Regions from separate parts of the Pseudomonas sp. NPDC090592 genome, predicted to be linked through region 2. Evidence: riboswitches for the same ligand, from Rfam matches in the RefSeq annotation. Region 2 holds a riboswitch; the other holds the start of a gene.
The links. A riboswitch is a leader RNA that binds a small molecule or an ion and turns the genes downstream of it on or off. The one in region 2 is predicted to bind manganese.
Positions count from the first base shown of each region.

Region 1: another riboswitch for manganese. It lies ahead of mntP (manganese efflux pump MntP); the one in region 2 lies ahead of ACIQUI_RS11270 (TMEM165/GDT1 family protein).

Region 1 covers NZ_JBIVXJ010000055.1:3,845-12,597, reverse strand. Annotated here, with positions in the region: partial or broken gene ACIQUI_RS28085 (TonB-dependent siderophore receptor) at 1-1,405, opposite strand, end outside; gene ACIQUI_RS28080 (universal stress protein) at 1,652-2,542, opposite strand; yybP-ykoY riboswitch at 2,652-2,829, shown strand; gene mntP (manganese efflux pump MntP) at 2,832-3,398, shown strand; gene ACIQUI_RS28070 (efflux transporter outer membrane subunit) at 3,494-4,891, opposite strand; gene ACIQUI_RS28065 (helix-turn-helix transcriptional regulator) at 4,907-5,689, opposite strand; gene ACIQUI_RS28060 (amino acid adenylation domain-containing protein) at 6,112-8,753, shown strand, end outside.
Region 2 covers NZ_JBIVXJ010000010.1:89,897-98,649, forward strand. Annotated here, with positions in the region: gene ACIQUI_RS11250 (DUF1302 domain-containing protein) at 1-537, opposite strand, end outside; gene ACIQUI_RS11255 (fatty acid--CoA ligase) at 870-2,552, opposite strand; gene ACIQUI_RS11260 (2-hydroxyacid dehydrogenase) at 2,805-3,770, shown strand; gene ACIQUI_RS11265 (methyltransferase) at 3,824-4,822, shown strand; yybP-ykoY riboswitch at 4,862-5,001, shown strand; gene ACIQUI_RS11270 (TMEM165/GDT1 family protein) at 5,090-5,674, shown strand; gene ACIQUI_RS11275 (M48 family metallopeptidase) at 5,753-6,571, opposite strand; gene ACIQUI_RS11280 (M60 family metallopeptidase) at 6,731-8,320, opposite strand; gene ACIQUI_RS11285 (SOS response-associated peptidase) at 8,476-8,753, opposite strand, start outside.

The DNA of each region.
Region 1 (8,753 bases), on a different contig from region 2:
TGCTGAAATCGCCGGCATCGGTCAGCTTGTTGTCGTAGTCATGCTCGAAGCGCTCGAAGCGCACCCCTGCCAGCGCCTTCAAGCGCTCGGTCAGGGCTACCTGGTCCTGGATGAAGAAGGCCCAGGTCTGCAGGTTTTCCTTGTCCCAGGTGGTGGTGCGGGTAAGCGCTGGCCGAGTCTGGCCCAGGACCGGGTTGTAGATGTCGATAGGGTAGGTGCCATTGGCCGCAGAGGAGCGCTGAATGATCGAGTTGTAGTCGTAGTTCTCGTACTCGACGCCGGTCAGCAAGGTATGGCTGAAACCGCCCGTATCGAAATGCCCGGTCAGGTTCAGTTGCCAGTCACGATCGGTCCATTCCAGCTTGCGGTAGTTGAAGTTGCGCTGCAGCGTGCGGCCATCTGCCGGTGCGCCGTTGGCTTCGACAGCGTTGCCCTTGAGCGAGCCATCGAGGAACTGGAACCCACCCGCCAGCGTCCAGCTGTCGTTCAGCAAATGCTCGAAACGCACCTGGGCCATGTTGTTGTCGTTGTGCAGCAGGTTGTCGCTGCCTTTTTCCCATATGTAGGTATCACGCGAAGCGCTGCCGGTCTGTGTTGCATAGCGGGTCAGGCCGCGGTCCAACGGGTGGTTGTTACGCATGAAGTCGCCTTCGAAGATGATCTTCGTGGCGTCATTGACCTGCCAGCTGATGACTGGCGCCACATCGTAGCGTTCGCTTTCAACGTCGTCACGGAAGCTTTCACCGCCTTCACCCAGCACATTCAGGCGATAGGCCAGCGAGCCGTCGCTGTTGAGTGGGCCAGTGGCGTCCAGCGTGGCGCGGTGCATGCCCTGGTCATCGAACTGGCTGCCCAGGGTGACCTTGGACTCTGGCAGGGGCTGCTTGCTGACCACGTTGAACGTACCACCGGGGTCGCCACGGCCGTACAGGCTGGTAGCCGGGCCACGGATCACTTCCAGGCGCTCGACGGTATTGGCGTCCGGGGCGTTGGGGTAGCCGCGGTTGATCGGGAAACCGTTGCGGTAGAACTCGCCCGTGGTGAACCCCCTTACGGTGAAGGTGGTCAGGCCCTGGCCGCCAAAGTTGTTGGCGCGGCCGACACCGCCGGCGTAGTCCAGGCCGTCCTGCAGGCGCGTGGCGCCAGTGTCTTGCAGCACATCCTTGGGCACTACGCTGACCGATTGCGGCGTTTCGTGCAGCGCCGTGTCGGTGCGGGTGGCACTGGCCGAGCGGGTGGCCTTGTAGCCCTGGACCGGGCCATCGGCGCGTTCACTGTCGGCGCTGCCGGTGATGCTGAGGGCCTGGAGTTCGATCTGCGCGGGTTCGCTGAGCGGTTCGGGCTCGGCAAAGGCCAGCGGGGAGACAGCATGAAGCACACAAAGCGAAACGAACGTGCGACGCATCGACGGTACGATCCTGAAGTAGGGCGCTGAAGGAGAGGGTAGGGAAGCGCCGCGAAATTACTACGAATCATTATCAAATGCATTCTTTTTAAGTGGCACTGGTGTACCAGATACCAAGCAGGCCGGTCAGTGCTGGTTTCTTCGCGGGCGCGCCCGCTCCCACAGGGATCCCCTTTTCCTGAACCTGTTAGGAAATCCTGTGGGAGCGGGCATGCCCGCGAAGGGGCCAGGCCAGGTTACAGACCCTCAGCGCACCGCCTTGATCGCCAGCACATTGCACAGCGGATGCTCCAGCACATGCGCCGTCGTTCCGCCAAGGTATGTCTGCATGGCGTCATGCCGGTGGCTGCCCATCACGATCACATCCGCGCGGCTGTGGCCGACAAACTGGGCGATTGCCCTGATCGCGGCGCCTTCAAGAAAGTGCCGGCGCTCCAACGGGATCTGGTGGTGGTCACCCAGGCGGTTGAATGCCGCCCGCTGCGCGGTTCGCACGCTGCCATCGAAACCCGGCATGGTCACCGTGCCGGCGCCGAAATCGGCGATGTGGGTCTTGGCTGCATCGCACACATGCAGCAAGTGCAGTTCGGCGTCGCATTGCAGGGCCAGCGCATGCGCTGCCTGTATGACCTGCTCATCCAGGTGCTCGCCGGCGCCGTGGCTGTTCAGGTCCACCGCTGCGGCAATCTGCCGGGGCAGGGGCAGGCGTATGTCGCTGAACAGGTGCACGGCAACCGGGCTGTCCTTGAGCAACTGCCAGTCCAGTGGCGTGACCATCAGGCGTTTGAGCACCGGTTCGTGTTGCACGTCCTTGACCAGCAGGTCGCAGCCTTGTCGTTCGACCCGTTCCAGGACGCTGCCCAGCGGGTCGCGGGTCAACAACAGTTCGGTGGACACATCAAGGCCCGCATTGCCCAGTTGTTCGGCCTCATCCGCCAGCCACTGGCGGTTGTCGCTGAGCAGCCGCTCACGCTCGCGGCCATCGCTCATCAAGCCAAAGGTGTCGACATCATCGACGAATACGTTGATATCCAGCAGTGCCCCGCTGGACTCCGCCAGCGCCGCTGCGCGTTGCAGCGCCGGCGTGTGGCGCATTTGCGGGCCGAGCATGACGAACAAGCGCTTGAACTGGCTCATCTCACACCTCCACGTGTGGCAGCCCCCCGGTTATTGGGTTCTGTACAGTCTAGACCCGTGTAGGGCCGGTAAACCGTTCACGCTTTTTTCACCTGACGCTGGTATCATCCCCCCACTCTTTGGGGAGTAGCCTGCCTTCGCGCCCTTGCGAAGGCGCACCGGTCAACATATTTGGCAACCTGCCATGGCCTGTGCATCCAGCCGGATTGGCGAGACCAACGACCTTTCTGTGGCCAAGCCGGGCCTGCAGAAGGCTGTCGTTGACTCGTAGCCCGGCGGAGCCTGATCGTTGAATCCCATTTCCCTCGTTTTCCTTGCCTTCGCCATGTCCACGGATGCCTTTGCGGCCGCCATCGGCAAAGGTTCCAGCCTGCACAAACCTCGCCTGGCCGAAGCCCTGCGCACCGGGCTGATATTTGGTGTGATCGAAGCCATTACCCCGGTCATTGGCTGGTTGCTGGGCCAGGCAGCCAGCCAGTATGTCGAACAGTGGGACCACTGGATTGCCTTCTTCCTGCTGGTGTTGCTGGGCGCGCACATGGTGCATGCCGGGCTCAAGCCCGATGAAGAAGAGGAACAGAAGCAAAGCCAGCACTCGTTCTGGATACTGGCGGTGACGGCAGTGGCCACCAGCATCGATGCCCTGGCGGTGGGCATTGGCCTGGCATTCGTCGATGTGAACATCTGGGTGGCGGCAGCGGCGATCGGCCTGGCGACCATGACCATGGTCACCATCGGCACCATGCTGGGCCGGGCCTTGGGCTCGGTGGTAGGCAAGCGCGCCGAGATCATTGGCGGCATCGTGCTGATGCTGGTGGGTGCGACCATCCTGTATGAGCACCTGACAGCGCTGTAAGCATTTTTGCAGTCTTATTCAAAGTCTGAAAGCTTGCACAATCTCTGTGGGAGCCCGGGGTTGACGCGATACCTGCGGGAGCGCCCGCATCGCATTCAATCGCTCTCGTTCCACCCCCCACCCAACGCCGCATACAGCTTCACCTCTGCTACCAACTGCGCCAGGCGGTCGTTGATCAGCCCCTGCTGGGCGCTGAACAACGAGCGCTGCGCATCGAGAAAGACGAGGCTGCTGTCCACGCCGATCCGGTAGCGGTGCTCGGCCAGGTCGTAGTAACGCTGGCTGGACGCCACCAGGTCGCGCTGCGCCTGCAACTGGCGCTGATAGGTCGCCCTAGCCGCCAACCCGTCGGCTACCTCCTGGAAAGCACCCTGGATGGCTTTCTGGTACTGCGCCACCTGTATGTCCTTTTGCAGGCGCGCGTAGTCCAGGCTCGCCCGCAAGCTGCCGGCGGTAAAGATCGGCAGGCTGATCTGCGGCTGGAACAGCCAGGTGCCAGAGCCGCCATCGAACAGGCCGTTGAGCTCGGGGCTGGTGCTGCCGGCATTGGCGGTCAGGCTGATGCTGGGGAAGAACGCTGCCCGCGCTGCGCCGATATTGGCATTGGCCGCGCGCAGTTGGTATTCGGCCTGGCGTATGTCGGGCCGGCGTTGCAGCAAGTCCGATGGCAACCCGGCCGGCAGCCCGGCAATCTGCTCGGTTGCCAGGGGCAGGGCGGCCAGGTCGGCGGCCACCGGGGCGCCCACCAACAGCGCCAGCTGGTTGAGGTCTTGCGCCACCAGGCGCTTGTAACGGGCCACTGCTGCCCGGGTACTGTCGACACTGGTACGCGCCTGGATCTGGTCCAGTGCCGACACCGTGCCGGCACGGCGCTGGTTGCTGGTCAGGCGCAGGCTGCGCTCGTCGGCCACCAGGGTTTCGTTGGCCAGGGTCAGTAGTTCCTGGTCGGCGCGCCAGGTCAGGTACACGCTGGCGACACTCGCCACCAGGCTCAGACGGGTACTGCGCCGTGCCTGGTCACTGGCCAGGTAGGTCAACAGCGCCTGGTCGCTGAGGCTGCGCACCCGGCCAAACAGGTCCAGTTCGTAGGCACTCACCCCCAGGGTCGCGGCATAGCTGGAACTGATCACCCCCTGGCCGGTGCCGGTCATGCCCCTTGGCAAGTACTGGCGCTGGCCCTGGCCATTGGCCGTTACCTTGGGCAGCAGGTCGGCACGCTGGATCCGGTACTGCGCCTGGTAGGCCGCGACGTTGAGCGCGGCCGTGCGCAAGTCGCGATTGTTGGCCAGGGCATTGTCGATCAGCTGGCGCAGTACCGGGTCGCGGAACACCTGCTGCCAGTCCTCGGCCGCCTGGGTGCGTGACACGTTGCCGGCGTAGGCTGCCCCCTGCGGAAAGTGTGCCGCCACGGACGGCTCAGGTCGCCGGTAATCAGGGGTAAGGGTACAGCCGCACAAAAGTACGGCGCACAAGGTCAGAACATGTCGGGGCATCGCAGGGTCTCGCAGTCAGGCACCGGCCATCCATTTCGCCAGGCCATGGCGGCCACTGACCCCCAGTTTGGCAGTGGCACGCTTGAGGTAGGTTTCCACCGAACTGTTCTTCACATTCAGCCGCTGGGCCATCTCTGGCACCGTACCGCCGGTCAGCAGGCCCAGGCACACCTCCTGTTCGCGGGTCGACAGGCGTACCGCTTCCTGCACCAGCCGCTCACCAAACGAATGGCGCAGCGAGCCTGCTTCAAGGTCGGCCAGGGGCGACCCGGCGCGACGCATGGCGCCCTGTTCAAGCAGCTGGCCGTGGTGCTCCACCAGCGGCAGCAGGGTGTCGGACAAGCTCTTGAGCTGCGACAGTTCACTCAGGGAGAAGGTGCGCTGGCTTGGCAAACGATGAAAACTGATCACCCAGCGTTTGCTGCCACTGCACGATACCAGGTGGCACTGGTGGGCATTCTGGCGCGGATGAAGGGCGCCCGGCGGTGCCTTGAGCTCGATCAGCAACGGGTCTTTCATCTGCATGATGCGTTGCAGCAACGGTTGGCGCACGTTGTCGATGGCAGCGTGAGCGGGTTGCAGCCCGGCACTGCCCAGTACCTCGATGTGGCTGACATTGGCCCGCTGCAGGTCGAGGGTCCATTCGCTGAGTTCGAGCCGTTGGACAGGCACTTGTGCTTCGACCAGGCGTAACATCTGGTCGGCAAAGCCTGCAGCGCCGGTGCTGGCGATCAGTTCCCCCAATTGCAGGTACAGCTGTGGGTCGGGGCGGTATTCGCGGCTGTCGGTCTGCATCATTTCCTTGTCTTCCTCGGTTCAGGGTATTGCGGCGGGTGATCTCGCTGTCGAGTGCTCCGTGTGGGTTGGCATTACGGGAGGGTGGGCGTATTCAAGCCCGCTACCGGGCGGGCGTCTGTAATGGAAAACCGGGACAGAAAATGCCACCGATCTGCCGCAGCCGGTGGCTGCCGGGCAGGGCAGTTTTTGCGCAGATTCGCACCAGGCCGGCTATTTGACGCCAGAAGCACGGCGAATCTCGCCTGTTCGCGGCGTATACCGTGTGCCGTAGGCCATCGTGGATGGCGCGGTGTGGCTAATTTCCTACACGTTTTTCAGCAGCCCGCCCTGCGGGGGGCGATTGTCCGGGATTAACGGGCCATACAGCTGCAGGCGGCGATGCTTGAATCCGCGGATGATCAACCAGAAGGACCTGCCGAATCATGCCCGCCGTCGAAACCTTTGCCCTGACTGTTGCCCAACGTGACATCTGGCTGGACCAGATCAGCCATGGCGACTCGCCGCTGTACAACATCGGCGCGTATGTGGAGTTGCAGGGCAGGGTGGATGCCGGGCAGTTGCAGCAGGCGCTGCAGCACCTGGTGGCCGAGCATGATGGCCTGCGCACGGTAGTGGTCACCGAAGGCGGCCTTGCCCGCCAGTATTTTGCCGAGCACATGGCCGTGCCACTGGCCCGGCACGACCTGCGCCAGGCAAGCGAGCCGTTTGCCGCTGCACTGGCCTTGCTGGAAGCACAAATGCGTACGCCCTACAGCCTGGATGCCAGCCCTTTATGGGGCGCAACGTTGATCCGCATTGCCGACCAGCGTTACCTGCTGGCGGTGCAGGCCCATCATCTGATTCTCGATGGCTGGGGGGTAGACCAGTGGTTCAAGCAGCTCGCCGACTGCTACCAGTTGTTGCAGCAAGGCCTGCCCTTGCCGCGCGGGGCAGCCTCCTACCAGGCCTTCATTGCAGACGATGCCCAGTATCAGGTGTCTACGCGGCATGCCCGCGACCGCGACTACTGGCTGGCCAGCTACCAGCAGTTGCCCGACGCCCTGCTGGCCCCGCGCGAGCGCACTGCGCCGGCGAATGGCTGGCCCAGTGGCGCACAGGTGCAAGCGTTCGACTGCCAGTTGCTGGCACGCATGCGCCGCTTTGCTGCCGGGCTGCAAGCGTCGCCACTGCATGTGCTGCTGGCTGCGTTGCATGTTTGCGTGACGCGCACCTGGCAACGTGACGAATGGGTGGTCGGGCTGCCCGTGCGCAACCGCGGCAACGCCCGCTTCAAGGCAACCCTGGGGCTGTTCACCCAGGTGAGTGCGCTGCGCATGGGCTTTGCCCGCGAATGCTCGTTCGCCGCGCTGGTGGAGGGCATTCGCGATGCGTTGAAACAGGATTATCGCCATCAGCGCTTTGCCCTCAGTGAACTCAACCGCAGCCTCGGCGTGCTGCGTGAAGAACGGCCGCAGCTGTTCGAACTGATGGTCTCGTTCGAAGAAGACAGCAACGCCTTGCAGATTGCTGACGCGCCTGGCCACACCGTGATGATCTGCAATGGCCACGAACCGACGCCGTTGAGTATCCACCTGCGCTGCAACAGCCACAGCGACGCGGCGACGCTGCATGTGGTGCACAACCGGGCCTGGTTTGCCGATGATGAAGCCCGGGCGCTGGCCGGGCGCCTGCTGCATGTGCTGGAGCAAGGGCTACAGCAGCCGCAGGCGTTGCCCGGCCAATTCGACCTGCTGACCGGCAGCGAGCATGCTGCACTTGAACAGTGGCATGCCACGCAAATGCCAGTGGCTGATGCGGGCCTGATTCAGCAGCGCATCCAGGCCCAGGCCAAGGCGCGGCCGGCGGCAGTGGCTGCGCTGCACAACGGCCAGGCGCTGACCTATGGCGAACTTGAGCGGCGTGCCGAACTGCTGGCGCAACACCTGGCAGGCCTGGGTGTGCGGCCTGAACGCCGGGTGGCGCTGATCGCCCAGCGCGGGCTGGACACGTTGGTGGGGCTGTTGGCCGTACTCAAGGCTGGCGCCGCCTATGTGCCGATTGACCCGGCTCATCCGCGCGAGCGGTTGGCTTATCTGCTGGAAGACAGCGCGCCTGACGTGCTGCTGACCCTTTCCCGGCTGACCGAGCGCTTGCCGGCCCACGGCCTGAGGCAGGTCGAGCTGGATCGTTTCGACTGGGCCGCCACGCCAGCCGCGGCGTTCCGGTTTGCACCGCAATCGCCAAGCGACCTTGCCTATGTCATCTACACCTCCGGTTCCACCGGCTTGCCCAAAGGCGTGATGGTCGAGCAGCACATGCTGGCCAACCTGGTTGACTGGCACTGCAGCAGCTTCGACCTGGGCCCCGGGCGGCAGCAGTCGAGCCTGGCCGGCTTCGGTTTCGATGCCATGGCCTGGGAGGTCTGGCCGGCGCTGTGCAGCGGTGCGACCCTGCACCTGGCGCCGGTGCGCGATGGCGCCGAAGACATCGACGCCTTGCTCGCATGGTGGCGGGCGCAGCCGCTGGATGTCAGCTTCCTGCCAACCCCGGTGGCCGAGCACGCGTTTGCCCAGGGCGAGCTGCACCCGACCTTGCACACCCTGCTGGTTGGCGGTGACCGCCTGCGCCGCCTGGCCCGCGAGCGCCGTTACCGGGTGATCAACAATTATGGCCCTACCGAAACCACGGTGGTGGCCACCTCCGGCCAGGTCGTGGCGGGTGGGCCGCTGCATATCGGCGGCCCGGTGGCCAACACCCGGCTGTACGTGCTCGATGAGCAGCGCCAGTTGCTGCCACCCGGTGCGGTGGGTGAACTGTATGTGGGGGGCAAGGGCGTTGCCCGCGGCTACCTGAACCGGCCGCAGATGACGGCCGAGCGCTTTCTGCACGACCCGTTCAGCCCGCAAGCGGGGGCACGCATGTACCGCACCGGCGACCTGGTGCGCTGGCTGCCCGACGGTACCCTGGAATACCTCGGGCGTAACGACGACCAGGTGAAGATCCGCGGTGTACGGGTTGAGCTGGCCGAAATCGAGGCTGCCCTGGCCAGCCATGCGGCCGTGCGCGAATGCGTGGTGATGCTGCG
Region 2 (8,753 bases):
ACCGCCAATGAAGGTACTTTCGCCCCAGCTCACCACCTGCTTGCCAAGGCGCACGGAGCCAGGCTGATCACCGATGGAGTAGTTGTGGTACACGAAGGCGTCGAGCAACTGGGCGCCGGAAGACTTGGCGCCTTCCTTGCGGTTGGAGTCGCTGATGTCCTTGAACTCACGGCCCTCGTCCTTCAGCTCGAAGTCGTACCAGTACTTGCCGCGCACGAACACACCGGTATCGCCGTACTTGAGCTCCAGGTCATGGATACCCTTGAAGATCTTGGAGAAGGTTTCGCCCTTCTTGAAGTTCAGGTGGCCGTCGTCGGAGGTCTGCGACAGGCCCTTGCCGCCGTTGTTCACCCCGATCAGGTTCTTGTTGGGGTTGGCCGTCGACCAGCTGGCGCCGATGGAGAGCGAGGAGTCGAACTGGCCTTCGATTTCACCAATGTTGAAACTGACAGCGAAAGCAGGACTTGCGAGCGTGGAAGCAAGGCTGACGGCCAGGGGCAACTTGGCCCGGCGCCAGAACAGGTTTGCAGATTTCATCGACGCTACTCCATGTACTTTATTGTTATGGCAGTGAGTCCCTTCAAGAACGGCCCGAGCGACCGGTTTGCAGGCTTTCGCCCGCGGCGACACGGCTTGCGCGTGTCGCCCTCCCCCATTCCTGAAAATCCCCTGGCCCCGACTATAGCCAGCAAGGCACAGGCGCTTGATCCCTCTAAAGTGTGATTTGCGCTCCGTGCCGCCAACTCGCTGCACTGTTGCTCCGGTTGCGGGCTGGCAGTGCTAAAGGATGGCGCATTTCTGCCGTTTGGCAAGGCGCCGAGGCCTCTAGCGTGCGGGTCGCGTTCTGACGTTCGCGACCCGCACGGCGGTTACAGTGTTGAAAGGAACGCGCTGTTGCTGGCCTGCCACTGGACGATGTCCTGACGGATGCGTTTCTTGTCGAGCTTGCCGACGCTGGTCTTGGGAACTTCAGTAACAACGGCGATCTGGCTGGGAATCGCCCACTTGTTGATGTGCCCCAGTTCGACGAACGGCTTGAGGTGTTCCTTGAGCGCCTTGGCATCGATGGCCTGGCCGTCGCGCACCACCAGCAGGGCAAACGGGCGCTCGCCCCATTGCGGGTCGGCCACCCCAACCACGGCGACTTCGCGCACGGCCGGGTGACGGCTGATCAGGTCTTCCAGGTCTAGAGAGGAAATCCACTCGCCACCGGTCTTGATCACATCCTTGATGCGATCGCGGATGTCGATATAGCCCATGCCGTCGAGGGTGGCGACGTCACCGGTGTGCAGCCAGCCGCCCTGCCACAGCTCCTCGCTCTTTTCCGGCTCCTTGAAATAGCCCATGGTCAGCCACGGCGCGCGCAGCACCAGCTCGCCCTGGGTTTCACCATCGGCCGGCAGGAAGTTGCCGTCACCGTCGACAATCGCCGCCTCAACCAGCGGCACCGGCACGCCAGCCTTGATCCGGTAGGTGATACGTTCATCCTCGCTGCCGGCCTGCAGTTCGTCGTTCAGGTGCGCAGCGGAAATCAGCGGGCAGGTTTCGGACATGCCATAGGCGGCGGTCAGCTGGATGCCACGCGCCAGGGCAGCCTGGTACAGCGAACGGTTGAGCGCGCTGCCACCGATGATGATCTTCCAGCCGCCGAAGTCCTGGCCCTGCGCGGTCGGGCAATTGAGCAGCATCTGCAAGATGGTCGGCACGCAATGGGAGAAGGTGACTTTCTCCTCACGCCACAGCTTGACCAGCATGTCTGGCTCGTAGCGCCCCGGGTACACCTGCTTCATGCCAAGCATGGTGGCAGCGTAGGGAATGCCCCAGGCATGCACGTGGAACATCGGGGTAATGGGCATGTACACGTCGTTGCTGCCCAGCAGGCGCACGCTGTCGATACTGCCAGTGACCGAGGCCTCAGCCAGGGTGTGCAGCACCAGTTGCCGGTGGGTGAAGTACACACCCTTGGGGTTGCCGGTGGTGCCGGTGGTGTAGAAGGTGGTGGCCACCGAGTTTTCGTCGAAGTCGGGGAAATCGTAGTGCGGGCTGGCAGCGGCCAGCAATTGCTCGTATTCACCCACCAGGTTGGGTAGCTCGGCGGTCTTGTCAGGGCCATCGGTCAGCAGCAGGGTCTTGTCGACTGTGGTCAATTGCCCGGCAATAGCCTGATACAGGCCGACGAAGTCGCTGTTGACCAGCACCACGCGGTCTTCGGCGTGGTTCATGGTGTAGAGGATCTGCTCAGGCGAAAGGCGCACGTTGATGGTATGCACCACCGCACCGATCATGGGGATGGCGAACATGCATTCCAGGTAGCGGTGGCTGTCCCAGTCCATTACCGCCACGGTATCACCGGCCTTAACCCCGGCCTCGGTCAGCACATTGGCCAGGCGCGCGATGCGCTCGTTGAGCTGCGGATAGGTCAGCCGCAGTTGGTCGCGGTAGACGATTTCGCGGGTTTTCTCATAGCGGCTGCCAGACATCAGCAGGCGCTTGATCAGCAATGGGTAGGCGTAGGCGCCCTCGGCGGGTTTGATGATGCGGGTCTGCAACATGGGTATCCCTTTTCTGAAAAGCGGGCCGGACAAGTCTGGGAACTACTGTAGTTCGCCAATGTGACGGCTAAATCAGCCGAAGGAATGATTTGCCTGGCGAAGGTATGAGCGGCGGGCGTTGACGGGCGGTAACCACGGGCTAGACACTGCGCTGAAAGCTTCAGTACCTGTGCTGGAGCAAAGGGTCCTTTCGCGGGCACGCCCGCGAATGGCCCAAAACACCATTATCCCGCCCTGCCACCGGAGAACCTCATGCCCAGCCCGCGTCGCGCCGTGTTTCTCGATCACCAGTCCCTGGACCTTGGCGACCTCGACCTTTCGCCCCTCAAGCAGCAATTCGATGAATTCGAGCTGTTCGCCGCCACCGGTCCCGGCCAGGTCGCAGAACGCCTGCAAGGCGCGGTCGCGGTGATCAGCAACAAGGTCATGCTTGACGCCGCAACCCTGGCGGCCAACCCGCAACTCAAGCTGATCCTGGTAGCTGCCACCGGTACCAACAACGTCGACCTGGCGGCGGCGCGCGCCCAAGGCATCACCGTCTGCAACTGCCAGGGCTACGGCACGCCGTCCGTCGCGCAGCACACCCTCGCCCTGTTGCTGGCCCTGGCAACCCGCCTGTGCGACTACAACCAGGCAGTGGCCGACGGCCAGTGGGCGAAGGCCAGCCAGTTCTGCCTGCTGGACTTCCCCATCGTCGAGCTGGAAGGCAAAACCCTCGGCCTGCTTGGCCACGGCGAACTGGGTGGCGCTGTAGCAAGGCTGGCCGAGGCCTTTGGCATGCGTGTGCTGAGCGGGCAGATCCCTGGGCGCCCGGAACGTGACGACCGCCTGCCGCTGGACGAGCTATTGCCACAAGTCGACGCCTTGACCCTGCATTGCCCGCTGAACGAGCACACCCGGCACATGCTCGGTGCCCGCGAACTGGCCCTGCTCAAGCCCGATGCGCTGGTGGTCAATACCGCTCGCGGTGGCCTGATCGACGAACAGGCGCTGGCCGACGCGCTGCGCAGTGGCCACCTGGGCGGCGCGGCCACCGACGTGCTGAGCGTGGAACCGCCGGTCAACGGCAACCCGCTGCTCGAGCCCGGCATCCCGCGCCTGGTCATCACCCCACACAGCGCCTGGGGTGCGGTGGAGTCGCGCCAGCGTATCGTCGGCCAGCTCAGCGAGAACGCCCAAGCCTTCTTTGCCGGGCAGCCACGCCGCGTAGTCAGCTGAGCCCGTCGCCCGCCTCTGCTACACTGCGCCACTTTTTCCAGGAGGCGTCGTCCATGGACCCGCGCAGTGAAGTGTTGCTCCGCCAGGCAGAGCTGTTCCAGGGGCCGCTGCTGATCGCTGGTGCCCCCGCCGATGGCCTGCTCACGCAATTGCCGCAGGCCCAGGCCTGGACTTGGCATGCAGGCGATCAGGCCATGCTCGACAGCCGCTTTGCCGGGCGCAGTCATTATGGGGTCGAGCCGCCTGCAGCGGCCTTCGACAGCGCTGTGCTGTTCCTGCCCAAGTCTCGCGAACTGGCGGCCTACCTGCTCAATGCCCTGGCATCGCGCCTGGCCGGCCGCGAGCTGTACCTGGTCGGCGAAAAGCGCGGCGGCATCGAAGGGGCGGCCAAACAGCTGCAAGCCTTTGGCAAACCGCGCAAGCTCGACAGCGCCCGGCACTGCCAGCTGTGGCAAGTGACCATCGAGCAGGCGCCTGAAGCCAAGCCGCTGCAAAGCCTGGCCGAGCGCTTCGAGCTAGCCCTGGAAGACGGCCCGTTGCAGGTGGTCAGCCTGCCCGGCGTATTCAGCCATGGGCGGCTGGACCGAGGTACCGCCCTGCTGCTCAAGCACCTCGACGGCCTGCCGAGCGGGCATGTGCTGGACTTTGGCTGTGGCGCCGGGATTTTGGGCGCCACGGTCAAGCGCCGTTACCCGCAAAGCCGGGTAACCCTGCTGGACGTGGACGCCTTCGCCGTGGCGGCCAGCCGCCTGACCCTGGCCGCCAACGGCCTGGAAGGCGATGTGATCAGCGGTGATGGTATCGACGCAGCACCCACCGAGCTGAGCCTGATCCTGAGCAACCCGCCGTTCCACACCGGGGTGCACACCAACTACCAGGCCTCGGAAAACTTGCTGAAAAAATCCGCCGTTCATCTGCGAAAAGGTGGCGAAATGCGCCTGGTTGCCAACAGCTTCCTGCGCTATCAACCGCTTATCGAAGGGGCGCTGGGCAACTGCCAGGTACGCGACGAGGCTGACGGTTTTCGGATTTACCAGGCAACACGCGGTTAAAAACACCGCTTGCCGAAAATGTTTTGCCTAGGCAGAATCCGCACCGTCCTAGGGGAGTAGTCTCCCGCGAGCGCACTGCTCGCCCGGTACGCGTCAACATACTTGGTCCACAGACCATGGCGCGTGCGACCCACCATGCCAGCCTGCATGGAGAGATCCGCGTAGACGGATCCAGGGTTTGACAAGACCTATGACACGCACACCTTACCCGGGGCGGGGAGGCTGTACGTGTCATAGCCGTGTCGACCCGCCCCCGTAGGAATCCTGATGCTGGAATCTCTGTTGGTCCCCACCGCTATCGTTGCGCTCGCCGAAATCGGCGACAAGACGCAACTGCTCGCGCTCATTCTCGCTGCCCGCTTCCGCAAGCCCTGGCCGATCATTGCCGGCATCGTCGCCGCTACCCTGGCCAACCATGCTGCGGCCGGTGCCGTGGGCGCGTGGTTTGGCAGTTTTTTCAGCGATTCGGCACTGCACTGGATCCTGGCGGCGAGCTTTACCGCCACTGCGCTGTGGACCCTGGTCCCGGACAAGATGGATGACGACGAGAACCCGGCACGCCGTTTCGGGCCGTTCCTGACCACGCTGATCGCGTTCTTCCTGGCCGAAATCGGTGACAAGACCCAGGTCGCCACGGTCATGCTGGCTGCGCAGTATCCGCACCTGATCATGGTCATTATCGGCACTACCCTGGGAATGCTGATTGCCAACGTGCCAGTGGTGCTGGCGGGTAACTTCGCGGCCGACAAACTGCCGCTGACGCTGATCCGTCGCCTGGCGGCCACGGCGTTCTTCGTGCTGGCGATCGTGGCCGTCTATTCGGCGATGAAGGCCAGTGGCTGGGTGGGCTGAAAGCTGCAAGCTGCAAGCTGCAAGCAAAGCCGATACTGCCTTGACTTGTAGCTTGCAGCTTGAAACTTGTAGCTGCTCTTACTGCTTGGCCGCAGCCTGGTACAGCGGCATCACCTTCGGAATTGCCGCCTGCAACGAAGCAATGCGGCTTTCAGAAGCCGGGTGAGTACTCATGAACTCTGGCGGCGCACCTTCGGAAGCCTTGCTCATCTTGTTCCACAAGGTGATCGCGGCATTCGGGTCATAACCCGCACGTGCCGACAGCTCCAGGCCGATCAGGTCGGCTTCGTTCTCATTGGCCCGGCTGTTGGGCAGGGTCATGGAGTAGTTCACCACGGCATCGGCCACTGCCATGCTGCTCTCGCCCAAGCCCAACAGGGCACCTGCACCCTGGCGGGCCATTTGTACGCCATAGGCCTTGGACATCGCTTCACGGCTGTGCTCGCGCAGGGCGTGAGCAATCTCGTGGCCCACCACCGCCGCAATTTCAGCATCGGTGAGCTTGAGCTGATCGATCAGCCCGGTGTACACGATGATCTTGCCGCCCGGGCCGCAATTGGCGTTCAGTTCATCGCTCTTGATCACGTTGACTTCCCAGTTCCATTGCGCGGCATCCGGGCGGAACTTGGGTGCCTGGGCGATCAGGCGGTTGGCAATGACCTGCACCCGCTTGGCATCGGCGCTGGACTTGTCGAGCACGCCTTTGCTCGAGGCCTCACCCAGGGTCTGCTGGTACGACTGCGCGTACATCTGGTTGACCTCATCGGTCGAGAGCATGCTGAACATGTACTGCTGGCGCTGCACGCCGACAGCACCGCCACTGGTGGTGTTCACCGCCTGGCAGCCGGCCAGCAGGATGCCAGCACTCAACAGGCTGACGACAAAAGACTTACGCATGAAAACACTCCCTTTTTACATGCGCCGTATCCTAGGCCGAGTCGCCCCCACCCCGCCATAGCCAAAGGAAAGTTTCTTTACAGTCCTGCTAACGCAAACACGCTCATGAAAGGCTTCGCAAGGCGGATTGCGACCGGCAGCCTCTGAAACTCCAGACGATCAGTGATCATCTGTGAGTTCCGTGCAGTGGCAGGATTGCAATGTATCGTCATCCAAGACCGGCGAGACATGGTTAGACTCACCTAGAGCCTCCCCCGTATCCGGGTCGTAAGACTTGACCACACACTTCCCATTCACCGTTCTATTGGTGACTACGACGAACTCTCCCGCGCGTCGGGCATAGGTAATTCCCCCTTCTGGGTCGAACCAGCCTTGCTTGGGATCATTGGTAGTTTTCAGCCGGCTGCGCGGACGGGCAGTTCCTATAATCACGAAGCTGCCGGAATGTGTGGCGGCAATGTCGATCTGTGTTTCGGCTTTTATGTGAAGGGTCGAGGGATCAGGGGTTGGTTGGGGCAGCCTCAGGTCTCGGATGGCTGTAAGCGTGCGCTCTGTGGGATGCAAACCCCAGCGGGTGAAGAAGGTTGTCAGATCGTGCCGCGCAGCCAGTGAGCTGGTAACCATGAAGTAATGACGGTATTGAGCATCGCCTTGTCCGGTGTCGCTGATTCCATTTGTCCGCGCCTCATGATGAAGCCGGTGAAAGAATTCATCGCCATAGGCTACTCGCAGTTGCTCCCACATGATAAGCCGGACAAAATCTCCAAGATCTTCAAACTTTTTGTTCGGATCCGGATTATCAAGGAACGCATGGGCTTGTAGATTGTAGGGCGCCACCCTCGAATATTGCTTCAACGCACGCTGCGCCGCGAGCGAGAAGATATTGACCGAATTTTCGGTCAGGGCCTTTGCACTCCATGCAATTTGCTGCTGCATGTGACCGAATTCATGCCAAACACCCCAGTCTCCGCGCACACCTGCAGCGGTCAACAATGAGCGGCCATACTGTGGCAGGCTGATTCGGTAGTTAGCGGCATCGGGGATGCCTTGTTCTTTTTCTGAAACAAGAATCCGTAGCGGGCTGGGCAGAATCTGCCCCGAACCCGTTCCAATCGCGGCCATTTCATCTTCGACACGGAGAATATTTTCATATTCATCCAATACTTCCGAAGGATTATGTGTAACAAATTCCACTGCGGTAGAGCGCCAAGCCGTTATCACGACCTTATCGTTAACAAACTGCACGGGTGATCGTTCACCTAGGTCCTCAAAGAAAAACAGTATCAAGGGCCACAGCAGCGGGGATGTTTTACCCTGTACAAATACTGGAATTTTCTTCGCGCGATCAAGACGAGTGGGCACGAATTGTGCGACCTTTGATCTTGCACTCGGCTCATCTGAGACAACGCGCAGCCATAGCAGCCCGCCCTGCAGATCTGTAACGGTTCCGCTCGTCGAAGTCACATCGTAGATGCGAAGATCTTCCTCTTCAGACCCGCTCACATTGAACCCGGGAGTGCCAACCCATACTTGTACTTCAACTTCGGACGTTCTGGGTAACACGAGATCAAATTCGACGGTACCATTCGGCTCGATAAATATCCCTGTCGGCTGGAAGTCCGCGTATTTCCTCCATCGTCCATACCGCCTGCGGTCGGCATCCGCACTGGGCATAATTGGAAATTCCATTGACTCAGATAAATCCGTTATCCGCGCACGCACTTCGTCCAATAAGGCATTGAGCTCCATGGTAAATTCCTTGCAAATAGTCCGCTATATAGAACGCCACGCCTCATGAACCAAGCGCTTTGTTTTCAGGTATACGACTTACTCTACGAGCACTTTTCGATAGCGGAAACTAGCAAAAATGACAGGTACTGCTTCAGCATTTAACCAGACGCATATCACGCCGGGGTCAGGCACTCTGGCGCGTTCAGTTTCGGGTCATTGACAAAGTTCGCCAGGGCCCGCTCGCGCAGCGTCGCCGGCGGGCTGGCGAGCAACTCAAGCAAGCGCGGCAACGGTGTGTGCGGGTCCAGCCAGGCGGCTTGGCCGGCCTCGTCGAGAAGCAGCGGTCGGCGCTGGTTCATCGCGGCCTGGGTCACCACTGCACAACTCAGCCACACTTGGTCCTGCACCGGGTAGGCCTCCCACACAGCGGCAAAATACAGCGAGGCACCCT